One region of the Lysinibacillus sp. NPDC056959 genome, then DNA from elsewhere that is predicted to be linked to it. Evidence: riboswitches for the same ligand, from Rfam matches in the RefSeq annotation. Region 1 holds a riboswitch; each other region holds the start of a gene.

Region 1 (5,600 bases):
AATACACCTATACCAGTAAGTAAAGATATTTTATACTGCGAGTATTTTACTTTCGTATAAGATATTCCTGTATAAAAATAAATCAGCTACCTAACATCGATAAACATTACCAATACTAGACAACTGACTTATCTTAGAAATTTACCCTAAGCTCTTTCGGTATTTTATAAATCCGTAAATGTTGGTGGTTTCTTTTTGAAGCCTTTCGTCGTAATGAAAGCATAGATAAAACCGATTGCAAGCCAGATAAAACCTACCTTCAATGTCATCGGTGATAAATTAATAAATAAGTAGAAACAAATACCAAATCCTAGCCCTGGAATTAATAAGTATCGAATTATTTTCATTTCTTTTTTACGGAAGAAGTAATACACGATCACTGACAAATTGACAAACATAAATCCTGTCAGGCCTCCAAAGTTCATTAATTCTGCTACAAAATTTGCTGATAAAAACAGCGCTCCTAAAACACTAATCACACACATCAATAAAATATTGTATACCGGTGTTTGATATTTTGGATGTAAATGTGTGAAAAACTTTTTCGAAAGTACCTCATCACGCCCCATACTAAACATTAAACGGGATGCACTTGCTTGTCCTGTTAAACCAGCTGTCACTGTTGATACAATAATCGCAACTGTATAAAGAGTTGCAAGAACTGCACCACCTGCTTTTTCCGCTACATCAAATAAAGCCGTATCAGCTGAACTAAAGTTTGTAACATCAGGCCATACGAGCTGAGCTACATATGCTTGCACAATAAAAATAAGTCCTCCGATTAAACAAGCTAAAATAGCTGCCTTCCAAATATCCTCTTTTGGATTGACTGCCTCTTCAGATAGTGTTGTAATCGAATCGAACCCTAAAAATGAGAAGCAGGCCATTGCTGCACCAGAAATAATTGCAGACATAACGAATTTTTCATCGTTGAAAAACGGGACAACAGTAAAGAGCGACGTATCACTTTGCGCACCGACAATTGTCTTTACACAAAAAATCACAAAAATAACGACTACAATTCCCATAAACATAACGAGGATTTGATTTGTTTTTGCTGCGATGCCAATACCTAGAATATTGACTGTAGTTATAATACCTGCAATTAATAACACCCATACCCAATACGGAACAGATGGTATTAATGCATTCGCATATGAAGCACCTACCATGAATACAATGAGTGGCACTAAGACATAATCCATAAACATTGCCCAACCCGCAAAAAAACCTAAATGTGGATTAATTGCACGCTGGGTATATGTGTAAGTTGACCCTCCATTCGGAAAAACAGCAGCCATGCGACCGTAACTATATGCAGAAAACATCATTGCAACCATCGCAATCAAGTAGGCTAATGGCAACATCCCACCTGTAGACTCTGCTGCAAAGCCATAAATATAAGCTGGCGCAATCGGTGTCATAAAAGCAATACCATAAATGACTAAATCTTTTAATGTTAAAACACGCTTTAACTGTGGTGTATGATCATTTGGTGTTTGACTCATAGTCCATTTCCTCTCACAGATTCATTGGTTCGTGTTTTGATAGTTCTTCCGTTACTAAATCAATTACTTCATCTGTACTCATCACTTGGCAATAAATTTGATTCATAATCATAATTTCTGCATCATGAAGCTGTTGCGTTGCAGCTGCACATGCATCTTCAACTAAAATAACTTCAAATCCTGCGTCAGCTAAACTTCGAACTGTTGAAGCAACACATTGATCTGTTACAACACCTGTACAAACTACTGTTTCAATGCCCATATTACGCAGTAAAAATTCATAATTCGTACCACTTAATACGCTATCTGTCGTTTTATTTACAACAATTTCGTCATCAAGAGGCTTTAATTCATCCACCATCTCCGCTCCTGGGTCACCGATTGGCAATAAAATATTGTTCCATCCTGTCCGGCGTTGTACAGGAGAACGATCTCTTCCATCTTTATGATGGCAAGCAATGCGACCAAATGTTACTTCTAATTTATTAGTACGGAAAAAATCTAAAAGCTTTTTATTGTTCGGGATCGTTAAATTGTCGATACGATCAAAAAAGTATTCCCACTGATCAAACATGCCCTTTTCTCTTGCAACCTGCGCGTCTAATCCGTCTCGGCTAATAAACTGATGTTGCATGTCTACTATTAGTAATGCTGTTTTATCAGGGTTCACGTTTATTTTTTGACCGTCAGTCGGTAAAAATTCATAGTATAATGTTGATGTATTATCCATAAAATCCCCCCAAAATACCTCTAATTCTAAAATGTATAGACAAATAAAATATAGACTCTTTGTGCAAAAGAATCTGTCTAACACAAAAATGACCTACTCATTTCTAGAAACTTAAAATGAATCGACCATTTAAAATTCCCACTGTTTGTCTAAACAGAGATAGCACAACTTCATAAACACGTATGTTTACGAAGGCAGTCCTGCAACTATTCGCTACAGCCCCAGTATATGATGGCGAGAACTCATCACATGCTTCGGCGACACTTCCTTCTACCAAACTTCTTCATCTTCTCGGACTCCATTAGGTACTGTTAACCGCCGCGCCTCTACACCATTATTAGAAAAGTGTGAATTATTTGATTATTTGAAATAATTATATTATTGCGTTTTTTATATGTCAACTTAAAAATCTACTATATTTTATAAGATTTATTGCGCTCAACCACAAAAAAATGACATTCAAAACACTTTAAACAATAACTATTTACAATAAATACAACAATACATCAACAATTGTATAAGCATTTAATTATTCACCTCTTGATTTTTCATCACCTATAAACCGTTCCCTTCTTAACGTTCACGATTCACAATATAATTCATAAATTACCCCAGCGATAATTTTGATTTTTTCGCTGAGTTTGCACGGCATCCCCCCCTTTAGGATATTTTGAGCTACCGTATTTAGCGTTACCCAAATCATAGTGGATTCATGATCCCGGGGGCGACTAACGCCGTAAACAATTGTTCGAAGAAGGAGGGATACCCACACGCAATTTTTTTAAAAATTTTTGTCCTATAGAAAAAAATCATCTAACACATAGTAAAAAACTTCTCAGAAAAACAAACTTCTAATTAAGTAGTCTATTAATACACAAAAAATGCCCTACTTATATTACCAGCTATAAGTAAGGCACCTCTAAAATTATATTCAGTTTTATTGAGCATATACATTTCCTTCTACGCTACTACTTAAAACATCATGATATTAAACAGTAATAAAAGGTCGCAGCAGCAGCACAACCACCTTCTCTAATAGGCAATCCCTTTTTGATAAGCGACTCTAGTAAGTTGAAGAATTATTTTCCATTATGTATCTAAGTTTGATTACCTCTAGTCTTTCTTTTTTCTAGTTTTCTCCTTTTTGATTCTTTTACATAATTAATATAGTTCCCTGTTCCTTCTATTGCTGAAACTGCAATGATAGCCCATTCTAGTGCATTAACAGCTCTTAGCAATTCCTTTCCATAGAATAATGTAACGTTAGCAATAAACCCATAGAGAAGTGCTTTAGAAAAATACTCCTAAATAGGAAAATACTTTTTCTTGTAGGGATAGTTTTATATCTATTGGCTATCAAGCGTAAAGTGGCGGACAAGCGTAATTTCCAAAATTGCACTAAATGGCATTTGCAATGCCTTGAACATTGTGAAGCCTTACTGATTAGTAGAAATTGAATTTTGAAAGGATTATTATACGAAGGAGTAAAATGAATTCAATTCTTATCGTTTTCTATCGTTGTCTCAATAACCGGAGAAAGCCCATAAACCTTGATATATAAAGGTTTAGTGAATTAACATTACCGGCTGCGTTCTCAGAAAGTGGAGATGAAAATGTTACTATATCCATACCTTTTGTTTCATCACATATATTTCATTATTTAATTGTAAGTTATGCGGATAAAAAATCATCTTTCTCTCACACTAATAGTGGAGGTGAGATGATCATGGGTAATAATAAACATAAGAATAATAAAACTCAAGACAACAAAAAACAGCAGAATCAAAATCAAAATGCTAACAGAGAACGTAAAAATGAAAACAGAGAAGAGTTCGCTGAAGAAGTAGATTTCAGTAGTATTCAAAATGAAAATAAACGTTAATAAATTTCAACTCCCAATATTCACCTTAGAAAAAGGTGTGTATTGGGGCTTTTTTTCTGTAAACATCGACTTTGATCCATCTCTTTCGATTTCTTAAAATAAAAAAACCCGGAAATAATTCCGGGCTAATTACCACTTACTTTTCCTCCATGACACACACTGTCTCGCTTTTCGCATTCGATCTTAAGAATAACCTAAGACAACCGTGCTTTAGCTTTCAGTTGATGGTTATTCAGAGTAAACGATCAATCGTACTCATCGGGTTAACCCTCCCAGTCATATTGGTTGAAGTGAAAATCTTTAATAGTATAGATTAATTATTATTTTTTATACGCTTTTTTGAAAAAAATCAATATGTTCTTTTGGTCCCCAATGTTATGCCTGTTACGAAGTTTTTTTTAATTGATTGGGTATATTCGCAGCTTGTGCTGTGGCTTTAGAATAAAGATTGATTTAAATATTTCCGTCAACCTTTATTTATCAGCAAATGCAAAAACTCCATTTTGGAACTAGAGATTGATCAAAAAGGAGTTAATCTTTCTAACTAAGTATGAGATTTTATTCTACTTGACAATTCCTTTCAATAGAATGGTAGTTTCACCTTTTTTATGATATGAATTTATCTACTACCAAAGACGCTGCACAATAAATGTCTACTGGTATCCATAAGAGCCATCCTATCATCCAGTTTAATTTTATATATACATTAGGTGGTATTATTTTCAATGATATTTTTGTATTTCCTACGAGTTCATTATTTTTTCGTACCCCTTCAGAAATATTCTCAACCTTCAGTTCTGCTTGAGTTAAATTAGGATTAAGAAAATCAACCTCTAAAAATGCGTATTGAGGATTTGAAATCGACAATTTTACACTCCTTCGTTTCATCCTAATTCCTTAATAAATCAATTAAAAGCTTAATTTCACGTGGCATTTGGTCTATTATATTCACAAGATAATAACAACATGCACTATTAATTTACAAAGTTTTGCAATAAGTGCATCAACATGTCGATTATTGAAGTAAATTTCTAAAGGGGGTTTTTGGTTTTAATTATTCCTCCAATTAGTTTACATAATATCCAATCAATCCTCTTTTTGGCAAGCTCTCTCTCATGGTAACTCTCTTGCTTCCGCTCCGTAAGAAGTTTAAACCGATCGGTAACATGCTGTACACCCCCACACCGTTCGAATTCTGCAAAGCAAAAACTTGAATTAAATGGACAAATGCCAGATGAAATCTTAAAGAACTCCGTACAAGAGACTGGCAGCTTAGAACATTTAGAAGAATTTTGGAAAGATGTCCTGATTCGGGTTGGACAAGAAATTTCTAAACCAAGCTTCGAAACGTGGATAAAGTCTACAAAATTACTGTCCTACAATAGTAGTGACTCAACTGTGACGATTTCTGCGCCAAATTCGTTTGCTCGAGACTGGCTTGAGAATCACTATATGCATTTGATTAAATGTATATTAACGG
Region 2 (5,600 bases), on a different contig from region 1:
TGTCCGTCAAGGAAAGCTCATTGAGCGTGATGTCTCGATATTTCCGATTTATCAAGATGCAGAAGAGGAATTTTTAACGTTCGTTGGGCGCTTTTATGACAAGCTAGAGCATATTAAGCCTAAAGAAATTTTTATCCCACAATCTATTGATGCGGATATTTTAACAGAATTATTAGAAGTGAAGGTACTAACACCAAAACGTGGCCAAAAAAAAGAGCTTGTTGATTTAGCGATTAAAAATGCTGAAATTGCTGTAGCAGCGAAGTTCCAGCTTATTGAACGTCAGGAAGAACGCACAATAGGAGCATGTGAGGCGCTCGGTGAAGCTATGGGCATTTCTGTGCCTTTACGGATCGAAGCTTTCGATAATAGTCATATGCATGGAACAGATGCTGTATCTGCAATGGTTGTATTTATCGATGGAAAACCTGCAAAGAAGGAGTATCGAAAATACAAAACACGTACAGCTGCCAAGCACGATGATTACGGGGCAATGCAGGAAGTGATCCGTCGTCGTTACACACGAGTATTAAAAGAAGGTCTACCTTTACCAGATTTAGTACTAATTGATGGCGGGAAGGGGCAAATGGAAGTCGCACGGGAAGTATTAGAGGATGAGCTCGGCCTTGTCATTCCAATTGCCGGATTAGCAAAAGATGACAAGCATAATACGTCTCAGCTTCTATTTGGTGATCCACCTGAAGTAATTGCATTAAAGCGCACAAGTGATGGCTTCTATTTACTGCAACGAATTCAAGACGAAGTACACCGCTTTGCTATTACTTTCTTACGACAGCAGCACGAGAAGCATGCTATACAATCTGTCCTCGATCAAATAGAGGGAGTTGGTCCAAAGCGAAAACAGCAATTACTTAAGCATTTTGGCTCTGTCAAAAAAATTCGTGAGGCAAGTGTGCAAGCATTACAGGAAGCTGGGATGCCGGCTAGTCTAGCTAGCAATATCCATACTTATTTTCATTCAGCAGAAAACACTACATCTGAAGGGTAAGTGAGATGAATGTAGATGGAATTCCTTTTCGGTGGGTGTCCAAACACCTGTACCTGTCGCTACGCTTTCGGTACAAAAGACATTTGCTGAATGAAAATAGAGCCTCCGAAGGATGTCACGGAATCGGAAAGGAGTTCTGAGGGGATGTTAGCCTAAAATCATCGCATCCATGCGATAACGGCTAACTGACCTGCATCGGTAAAAACGCCACGTCCTGTGGTATTATCGAAATGACCGATTTCGTGTCGGCCCTCGTGTCGCTGTCGCTACGTTAGCACTGCGCTTTCGTACAAAAAACATCTGCAGACCTAAGCACAAAGCCGATTTCGGACGCTTTGTTCATCTGTAGCGAAAGCAAAGCGACAGCGGCAAATGTTTTCTGCGCGAAAGCAAAGCGACAGCGGCAATTACGCTAAGGTGAAATTGATTTTAAACAAGAGACATTGTCAAAGGATTAGACGTATGCTAAGGTTTGTATATAACATAGCTATTCAATATAGCAATGTCATACACAGCATCTTAGTTTATAAGTAGTTTCTACTTATTAAATTGGAAATTTCTTCGCTAAGATTCAATTAAATACAATCACTATTTAGTGATGATAGAGGTGCAAGGTTCAAGAGTAGTACATACGAGGACGAACAAGTCCAGTGAAAATGTATGAAAGGGGAACTTGCCGAAGTGGAGCATCGTTGTTTCCGATGCTGTGCTGGTTTTACATTTAAGAGATGTAAGACTGTCGATTCTAAACGTTTCGGAGAGCTATCACACATGCGCAAGTTACTTTTATTGTACATGTTATAGGCGGCTTTCACGTTATGTGAGAGCTGCCTTTTTAGATTTCTCGAAACAACATTTTTTCAAGGCTGTTACTCTTACCTAAGAGTTGAAGGATGTTATTTGCTTTTGCGATGTTTTTTTGTGAAAGCTGCAAAATTTTAGCTACTTTATAATCAGCGAAATGATTAAATACGAAGGAGAATGAAAAGAATGGAGAGAATTGTGATGAAATTTGGTGGTGCTGCATTAGCATCAACTGAACACATTCAAGATGTTGCAAAAAAGGTAATTGCAGAAAAGGAAAGTGGTTTTGATATTGTCGTTGTCACTACAGCAATGAGAGGGACGTCTAAAGAATTAGCAAAGATGGCTTGTAATCTATCAGACAATGCGTCTAAACGTGAACTAGACGCACTATTGTCAACAAGCTCACAACTATCAAGTGCATTAGTGGCAATTGCTTTGCAGGAAGAAGGTTATGATGCAGTGTCATTAACAGGCTGGCAGGCAGGTATTCAAACTGATGCGGTGTATGGCAATGCACGAATTGATGTGATAGAAGCTAGTCGAATAGAAGAGTATTTTACTCAGGGGAAAATCGTCGTCGTTGCAGGGGAACAGGGGATCGGTAATTCACGGAATATTACGACGCTTGGTAAAGGTGGTGCGGAGACGACGGCTTTAGCTATTGCTGCAGCATTAGAGGCAGAGCGTGTAGATATTTATACGAATGTGGATGGAGTCTATACAGCTGATCCAAGTCAGATTGCTGGGGCACAAAAGGTAAAAGAAATTTCCTATGATGAAATGCTAGAGCTATCAAATTTAGGATCACAAATTTTACACCCACGGGCTGTAGAAATAGCAAAGAAGTTTCAAATCCCAGTTATCATTCGGTCAAGCGAAAAAGATACAGAAGGTACTTTATTGAAGGAGGAAGTTGAAATGGAGAAAAATTTAATTGTACGTGGTGTTGCCTATGAGTCAGACGTTATTCGCCTAACGGTAGGGTATGATGCTTATTCTAATGCTTCGTTAGCAGATATGTTCACAATGCTTGCAGAAAATCGCATAAACGTTGATATAATCGTACAAGCAATAATTGATGGCTTAAAGCCGACTGTATCATTTACTATTTTAAAAGAGGAGTTCGCTGATGCATTACGTGTCCTAGAAGATAGTAAAGTATCACTAGGGTTTAGTTTTGCTGATTTTGAAATTGGTTTAGCGAAAGTCTCTATTATTGGCTCAGGAATGGCATCTAACCCGGGAGTGGCAGCCCGTATGTTTGATCGTTTACGTCGTGAAGATATCCCTGTGAAAATGGTAAGTACATCTGAAATAAAAGTGTCTGTCGTTGTTCCTCAGGACGAAATGATTCGTGCAGCAAATGCATTACATGACGAATTTAATTTAGAACAAGCGCTTTACATATAATATGAATAGGGTGTGTCATTAAATGGCACATCTATTTTTGTTTACATTAATTTCATACTTTATCTAATTTAGTTGTTATATAATAAAATGTGACATGTTTTTCCAAATGGAAGGTGGGAGTTAATATGGTGCTATTCGGTTTATTTCAAAAGCCAGTGGATGAAAGCGTTGAGCAACACAACGATTTAGAAATACAAATATTAAAAAAGCGAATTTTGGAATTAGAACTTGAGCATGACAGTATTGATGTGAAAAATGCGATTTTAGACTTTGTACTAGCGCATATGGAGTTAATTAATTTTCAAACGGCGCTAAAGGTTCAAAATGTCTCAACAAGTGTAGGGGATATTTCAGCAATGAGTGAAGAAATGTCGTCAAATACAGAAGAGATACTTGCAGTTGAGCAAAATGTTAATGCAAACATTCAAGAAATCAAACAGCATTCATTACTCCTTGTAGAGGAAATGGAAGCGTCCATTACAAAAGGTGAACTGGTTCAGGAGTTGTTGTCTAAAGGAGCTCATTCAACAGAGCAGTTGTATAATGAAATAACTAAAATGGATGATATCGGTAAAGGTGTGACTGGGATTGCTGATCAAACACAACTACTATCCTTAAATGCCTCTATAGAAGCTGCACGTGCTGGTGAACATGGAAAAGGATTTAATGTTGTTGCGATGGAGGTAGGGAAGTTAGCTAACAGCTCGAAAGGTTCATTGCAAGAAATGACGAAGATTCGATCAGTCATTGATAAGAAATTACATAATACAATAACAAATATTAAAGAAGTCGAACATTATTTAACTGACTTTTTAAGTATCATGAAGAGCAATATTACTAATTTGACTGTAACAAGTAAAAATATTGAAGAAGCAGCACATGGCATTGATCAAATGACAGTCGCATCAGAAGAAAATGTAATAGCTGTAGGACGTTTAGCGGAAACAACGACGGAATTATCTCATACTAGTGACTTCTCGGATATAATACAAAATCAAGTATCTGAAATGTTAAAAGCTATTGCTCCTACAATCCGTAAGCCTAAAGAGCAAACGGTAGTTAGCCAATTGGCAGCAAGGTTAATGGATCATGCAAGCTTTTTAAGAAATGCTTTACAAAAGGCTGGCCTAAAAGAAATTATAAAAACGCATCATGAATGTAAGTTTGGGGAATGGTATTATGGCTATTTTGAGGAATATCGGAATTTGCCAGAATATCTTCATATAGAACAACCTCATGAATTAGTACATATGGCTGCACAAAAATTAGTGAATGAACTGTCAATCAAAAACTTAGAGGAAATGATTCAATACTCACTAAATATTTTAGAAGCGTTTATTTCGTTAATAGATGTACTTTTAAAAGAAAGACATGCCCACCTATAAATATTAAAAGGATTGTCATCCATAAATTTGGAATGACAATCCTTTTCGTTTTACTCTGAAGGAACGGTGTTCATGATTCGTTCCTTGACGTCCCATTTAACTGTAAATGTAACGTTCTGTTGCTTTTCACGTTTTTCATCATAGCATTCAGTTAAGTAACCTTTTGCTTGCTGGATTTGTTCAGCTATAAATCCTGCTTCGAGTCTAAAGCTACGAAGACCGATTTGTAACAGTTCTGAATCATTTGTCAACTGGAATGTACGTCCATCCTTCGATTCCTTGACAAGCTCTAAATTACCCCAGCAGGCATCTGCGAAAAATGCGATAAGTTCATCTTGACTTTTACATGGGAACTTCCGTGCTAGGTCTTTTCCTGCCCAGTAAAGAACATCACCTTCATGTTTACCAAGAATGGAAGATAAAATATAATCGCGAATTATCTCATAGCCAAAAGCTGAGATTGTAGGTGATGAAGTGTTTAACATTTAAATCCTTCTTTCTTAGAATTTTCTTATAATTCGACACTGATAAAGTAAAGATAGGTTTTTCGAGAAAAAACGACGCATCATGTACTAGATTGTTTCTTTAATAAGGAATACGAAAAACTCTTAGTTGCCTTGACGCTCGTAGCTCTTGAGAGTACAATAAACATGTCATAATATTGTACCATGATGAAATACACAGTCAATGAAGTATCAGTTACAAAATGATGACTTCTTTTGATGTGATATTTTAAGTACTAAGGGGGGTAACAGTCTTGTCGAAAGATCGAGAGTTTTTATGGCGTCGTTTACATTCTCTACTTGGTGTCATTCCAGTAGGTCTGTTTCTGATGTTCCACTTGTCAATGAACTTCACTGCTGTTGGTGGTGAACAAGCTTACAATAATGCAATAGGTAAGATGGATTTAATTCCACACAATCTTCTGTTAGTAATTGAATGGGTAGTTATTTATATCCCATTACTGTTCCACGCATTCTATGGTGTAT
Region 3 (5,600 bases), on a different contig from region 1:
TTAATCTACTTTTAAATCACATTGCTCAAGTGGAAGCATTTTTGTTTTATGCTTAATTTTATAGCCAAGCCATAACAGTAAGAACAGTGGAATACCGATATACGAGACAAGGACTCCGTACCAATCTACTGAACCACCCATAAATGCACTGTAGTTTTGTCCAATAACAACAATCATACAAACCGTAAAGGCAAATAGCGGACCGAATGGGAATAATTTTGCTTTATACGGCAACAATTTCGGATCTAAGCCCTGTACGTCGAACGCTCGACGGAAACGGTAATGGCTAAATGCAATTCCTAGCCAAGCAATGAAGCCTGACATCCCAGAGGCATTTAGAAGCCACATGTAGACCACACCATCACCAAAGAATGAAGCTAAAAATGCTAGAGAGCCTACAGCTAAAGTCGCCAGTAATGCGTAAATTGGAATACCTCGACGGCTTAGTTTAGCGAAAAATTTAGGTGCATGTCCATCTACCGCTAATTGCCAAAGCATACGAGAAGATGCGTACAGCCCTGAATTCCCTGCTGACAGCATTGCCGTTAGAATAATAGCATTCATCAATGATGCAGCAAAGGCAATTCCTAAACGGTCGAACACCAGTGTAAACGGTGAAACAGCGATATCTTCAGATAGCAAACGTGCGTCTGTAAACGGAATCAACAGACCAATTGCACCGATCGCTAAAATATAGAATAAAAGAATTCGCCAGAAAACGGACTTAACAGCTTTCGGAATATTTTTACCAGGATCATCTGTTTCACCCGCTGTTATTCCAAGTAATTCTGTTCCTTGGAACGAGAATCCCGCAGCTAAGAAAATACCAAATGTAGCAAGGAAACCACCGTGGAATGGTCCATCACTAATAAAGAAATTCGTAAAGCCTACCGGAGCATTTCCTCCTAAAATACCAAATATCATTAAGAAACTGATGATAATAAAAATGATTACAGTTACAACCTTTATCATGGCAAACCAATATTCACTTTCACCATAGCTTTTTACCGATAATAGATTGAACGTTAAAACGACAGCAATAAATAAAACAGTCCAAAGTGCTGAAGAGCTATCTGGAAACCAATATTTCATAATCAATGATACAGCTGAAATTTCTGCCGCAATTGTAATTGCCCAGTTGTACCAATAGTTCCAACCAAGTGCAAAGCCTAGAGCTGGATCCACAAATTTTGTAGCATACGTACTAAATGAGCCCGATGATGGCATATAGGCTGCCATTTCGCCTAAGCTCGTCATTAAAAAATAAACCATGATACCGATTAATGCATAAGCAAGAAGCGCACCGCCAGGGCCTGCCTGTGCAATGGCACCACCACTAGCTAAAAACAATCCTGTACCGATTGTACCGCCTAATGAAATCATTGTAATGTGACGGCTTTTTAATTCTTTTTTCAACTTTGGCGCTTTATGGCCGAGCTGATTGACTTTTATTTCACTCACAATTTAGCTTCCTTCCTTTTAAGAGGCGAAAAAAATGCCATCACATGAACGGCAGTGATGGCTAAGAATCCTCTGTTCTTTCAAAATGATAGCTCAACACGTTGTCCAAACGTGACAGTTCTGTTCCTTTCGGAGACAGCCCCAGCATGAGGTTTTCAAGTCCCCTCACACTTCGGCAGTATTTCCTTTCAACTAATATCTTAAATGCTTGTCATTTCCATTAGCATACTCTTAAATACCGCGACCTCTACCTCAATATAAACATGAGGCATATTATTAAATTTATGATGAATATTATTCTAACATATGACATATGGCATTTCAACAACTCGAGTAACATTCTATATTTTGTGAATTTTCAACTATTTTTATTATTGTGATAAAGTGGTATAGTGGTTCAATCATAATTGTTCTAACAGGGGGGATTTATTTGACTACTCATGAACATACCGATACTTATCCTAGCAGGAAAATTAACTGGAAAGGTACAACCTTATTACTAGTGATCGGCGTAATTTGTATTGGCTCGACATTACGGATGCCACTAACAGTTGTTGGACCTATTATTTCCTTTATCCGAGAAGACCTCGGCATATCCTATGCATTAGCGGGCTTTCTAACAACAATCCCATTGCTAGCTTTTGCAATTATCTCACCTTTTGTACCAATTGTCGCACGTAAAATAGGGCTAGAACTAACATTATTTTTATCGACTATTCTTTTGGCATTAGGGATTGTACTACGCTCCCTCGGCACAACTAGTTTACTCGTATTTGGCACTGCGCTAATTGGTATAGCCATTTCATTCGGTAACGTACTTATTCCAGGATTACTTAAATTGAAGTTTCCTTATCACGTAGGTTTGCTTATGGCATTTTTCACAATGTCGATGAATTTGACAGCTGGGCTTGGCGCTGGCATTAGCTATCCTGTTGCCCATTCATCCATTGGCTGGCAAGGTGCTCTGGCAGTCGCACTTGTTCTTGTGGCGTTAACCATTTTAATTTGGATTCCACAGTTGAAATTTAATAAGCCAGAGCCTAATGTTAAAACTACGAAAGAACGTACACCTTTATGGAAATCACCTGTTACTTGGGCAGTAGCGGGAGCTATGGGATTTCAGTCGTTATTATTCTATACAACCGCTGCTTGGATTCCTGAAATATATATAGCACAAGGATTAGCTGCAGATCGTGCAGGATGGATGTTTTCCATCATGCAATTTTCACAAGTCCCAATGGCCTTAGCTGTCCCTATTATTGCTAGTAAAATGACATCTCAACGACCTCTCGTATTCATGTTTACGGCATTTTACTTAATTGGCTTTATCGGACTAGTAATGGAATGGACGAACCTCGCTATACTTTGGATGGTACTACTAGGCTTAGCCGGAGGAGCTTCATTCTCATTAGCGATGATGTTCTTTACATTACGTACCCGTACCGCTTTTGAGGCAGCTGATTTATCAGGTTTTGCACAATCATTAGGATATTTATTAGCCGCAATCGGTCCAATTTTATTTGGTTATTTACATGATATATTTGGTGGCTGGGATATCACTGGTTGGTTATTTGTTGTCGTAGCATTCATACTCTTCTTATGTTCATTTAGAGCTTCTAAAAATGAATATGTAAATTAAAAAAGGTAGCTCATAATCTTATTTCAGCGAGTGTTTGGACACTCGCTGAAATAAAGTTAACGTGAGCTGCCTTTCTCTATTAATAAGGTGGTTTCTGATAAAAATAGTTCGGTGTATTGTAAACATTAACATAAGGCTTGTGATAAATATGGGTTGTAGCTGGTGAAAGAGGTGGAATCAACCATGTCCAATTGCCTGTCACCTCGCGATTTGCTGCTGCTTCTGCTTCCTCAAACAATTTAAATTGTTGTGCAGCTGTATGATGATCTACAATGCTCACACCATCTTCTTTAAAAGAATGTAGAACGGCCATATTCAGCTCAACTAATGCTCGGTCACGCCATAGAGAAGCCTGTTTAGTTGTATCAAGGTTAAAAATTTCTGCTATAGCGGGTAGCATATTATAGCGATCATGATCTGCTAAATTACGTGCCCCAATTTCTGTACCCATATACCAACCATTGAATGGAGCTGCCTCAAAGTCGATACCTGCCATTTGGAAGCGCATGCTCGAAATAATCGGCACTGCATACCATTTTAATCCTAGTTTTTCTACTTGAGAAGATTCTGGGTGGCGAATCGGTACCTCTAGTACATATTCGTCAGGGATTATAAACACTTGTGGCTCTCTATCATCCACCTGTACGACAAGCGGAAGCACATCAAATGCTGTTCTCTCACCCTGCCAGCCAAGTGATTCACATACTTTTGTAAACGCAACGGAATGCAGATCACCAACGATTCCAGATTCCGTTTCATAGCCAGCATAGCGAATTAGCTGATGATTCCATATACGTACTCGCCCTGGTGCAAAAATCGTTATTGTCGGACGAATTTTCCCATCATTTGTTGCGTATTGAATATGTTTAAGCAAAGTGTTGAAGATATCCTCTTCATGTGAAAGATCACGGGCATCAACAACATGCAGCGATTGCCAAAACAATCGACCAATACATTTATTACTATTACGCCACGCCACTCGTGCACCAAAGATTAGTTCTTCCGTTGTCGGTATATATTCTCCAGTTGTTTTAATATACTGTAATTTATTTTCTAGCCATGTTTTTGACTCGTCTTGCTCTACTTGATAAAGTTCTAAAAATCGTTGTACTTCATGTAAATTCATATCGAACTCCTCCATCTACCCTCATATTAGAGGAATGGAACTATTATCACCACGAAAAAATCTGCAAAAAAACATACATATTTTATATATGAAATACTTTGTTCAATATTTCTTATCATTTTTTGGGATTAGGGAAAAGATAGACACCTTCGCTTCAAGTGCTATTATGAGAATTTCAGGGGATTATAAAGGACAAAGCCTTTTTGTATGTAGAAATTGGTTATACAAGAGATATCTTCAGTTGCAAAACCGATTTTTTTTATCATGATTAAGCCCTTCGCAATACTTAGGAATAGACGTTATAACACGGCTATTCGAAATAAAACTTCCTTAACACAAAGGGTGATCCTTTTTAGCTTTTAATTGGCATAAAAAAAGCATGTTACACGAATGTGCAACATGCTTGATGACCCCTACGGGATTCGAACCCGTGTTACCGCCGTGAAAGGGCGGTGTCTTAACCACTTGACCAAGGGGCCGTGGCTCCGAAGGCAGGACTCGAACCTGCGACAACCTGATTAACAGTCAGGTGCTACTACCAACTGAGCTACTTCGGAATAATGGTGGGCCTAAATGGACTCGAACCATCGACCTCACGCTTATCAGGCGTGCGCTCTAACCAGCTGAGCTATAGGCCCATTATTTTGGAGCGGGTGATGAGAATCGAACTCACGACATCAGCTTGGAAGGCTGAGGTTTTACCATTAAACTACACCCGCAGATGGTGGGTCAGGACGGAATCGAACCGCCGACACTTAGAGCTTCAATCTAATGCTCTACCAACTGAGCTACTGACCCGAAAAAAATATGGAGGAGGTAGAGGGATTCGAACCCCCGCGCGGTGTTACCCGCCTGTCGGTTTTCAAGACCGATCCCTTCAGCCAGACTTGGGTATACCTCCGTAATATATAAATGGTGGAGCCTAGCGGGATCGAACCGCTGACCTCCTGCGTGCAAGGCAGGCGCTCTCCCAGCTGAGCTAAGGCCCCTTGTTAGGAAAGATGGTCGGAATGACAGGATTCGAACCTACGACCCCTTGGTCCCAAACCAAGTGCTCTACCAAGCTGAGCTACATTCCGATACTATTAGGCTTTATTTGGCGCGCCCGACAGGAGTCGAACCCATAACCTTCTGATCCGTAGTCAGACGCTCTATCCAATTGAGCTACGGGCGCATTTATAAAAACTGATGAGCCATGAAGGACTCGAACCTTCGACCCTCTGATTAAAAGTCAGATGCTCTACCAACTGAGCTAATGGCTCCTATTAAAAAATGAATGGCTGGGGTACTAGGATTCGAACCTAGGCATGACGGAATCAAAATCCGTTGCCTTACCGCTTGGCTATACCCCAATTATTAAAATGGGGCGACTGA

What was found. Region 1 has a riboswitch for lysine ahead of ACFTQ7_RS09155 (cysteine hydrolase family protein). Riboswitches for the same ligand answer to the same signal wherever they lie in the genome.
Region 2: linked by a shared signal. The riboswitch ahead of ACFTQ7_RS06130 (aspartate kinase) and the one ahead of ACFTQ7_RS09155 (cysteine hydrolase family protein) in region 1 are both predicted to bind lysine.
Region 3: linked by a shared signal. The riboswitch ahead of ACFTQ7_RS15700 (amino acid permease) and the one ahead of ACFTQ7_RS09155 (cysteine hydrolase family protein) in region 1 are both predicted to bind lysine.

Annotation. Positions count from the first base shown of each region.
Region 1 covers NZ_JBHURE010000005.1:263,178-268,777, forward strand. The annotation lists gene ACFTQ7_RS09150 (APC family permease) at 165-1,508, opposite strand; gene ACFTQ7_RS09155 (cysteine hydrolase family protein) at 1,522-2,238, opposite strand; lysine riboswitch at 2,391-2,575, opposite strand; gene ACFTQ7_RS09160 (hypothetical protein) at 3,965-4,120, shown strand; gene ACFTQ7_RS09165 (hypothetical protein) at 4,727-4,987, opposite strand; partial or broken gene ACFTQ7_RS09170 (DnaA N-terminal domain-containing protein) at 5,348-5,600, shown strand, end outside.
Region 2 covers NZ_JBHURE010000003.1:385,552-391,151, reverse strand. The annotation lists gene uvrC (excinuclease ABC subunit UvrC) at 1-1,009, shown strand, start outside; lysine riboswitch at 1,604-1,782, shown strand; gene ACFTQ7_RS06130 (aspartate kinase) at 2,000-3,226, shown strand; gene ACFTQ7_RS06125 (methyl-accepting chemotaxis protein) at 3,352-4,611, shown strand; gene ACFTQ7_RS06120 (YslB family protein) at 4,662-5,096, opposite strand; gene ACFTQ7_RS06115 (succinate dehydrogenase cytochrome b558 subunit) at 5,369-5,600, shown strand, end outside.
Region 3 covers NZ_JBHURE010000014.1:728-6,327, reverse strand. The annotation lists gene ACFTQ7_RS15700 (amino acid permease) at 1-1,461, opposite strand; lysine riboswitch at 1,543-1,719, opposite strand; gene ACFTQ7_RS15695 (CynX/NimT family MFS transporter) at 1,892-3,100, shown strand; gene ACFTQ7_RS15690 (nitric oxide synthase oxygenase) at 3,180-4,226, opposite strand; tRNA gene ACFTQ7_RS15685 (tRNA-Glu) at 4,634-4,705, opposite strand; tRNA gene ACFTQ7_RS15680 (tRNA-Asn) at 4,707-4,783, opposite strand; tRNA gene ACFTQ7_RS15675 (tRNA-Ile) at 4,788-4,864, opposite strand; tRNA gene ACFTQ7_RS15670 (tRNA-Gly) at 4,872-4,945, opposite strand; tRNA gene ACFTQ7_RS15665 (tRNA-Phe) at 4,949-5,024, opposite strand; tRNA gene ACFTQ7_RS15660 (tRNA-Ser) at 5,035-5,127, opposite strand; tRNA gene ACFTQ7_RS15655 (tRNA-Ala) at 5,140-5,215, opposite strand; tRNA gene ACFTQ7_RS15650 (tRNA-Pro) at 5,229-5,305, opposite strand; tRNA gene ACFTQ7_RS15645 (tRNA-Arg) at 5,324-5,400, opposite strand; tRNA gene ACFTQ7_RS15640 (tRNA-Lys) at 5,416-5,488, opposite strand; tRNA gene ACFTQ7_RS15635 (tRNA-Gln) at 5,504-5,578, opposite strand; tRNA gene ACFTQ7_RS15630 (tRNA-His) at 5,589-5,600, opposite strand, start outside.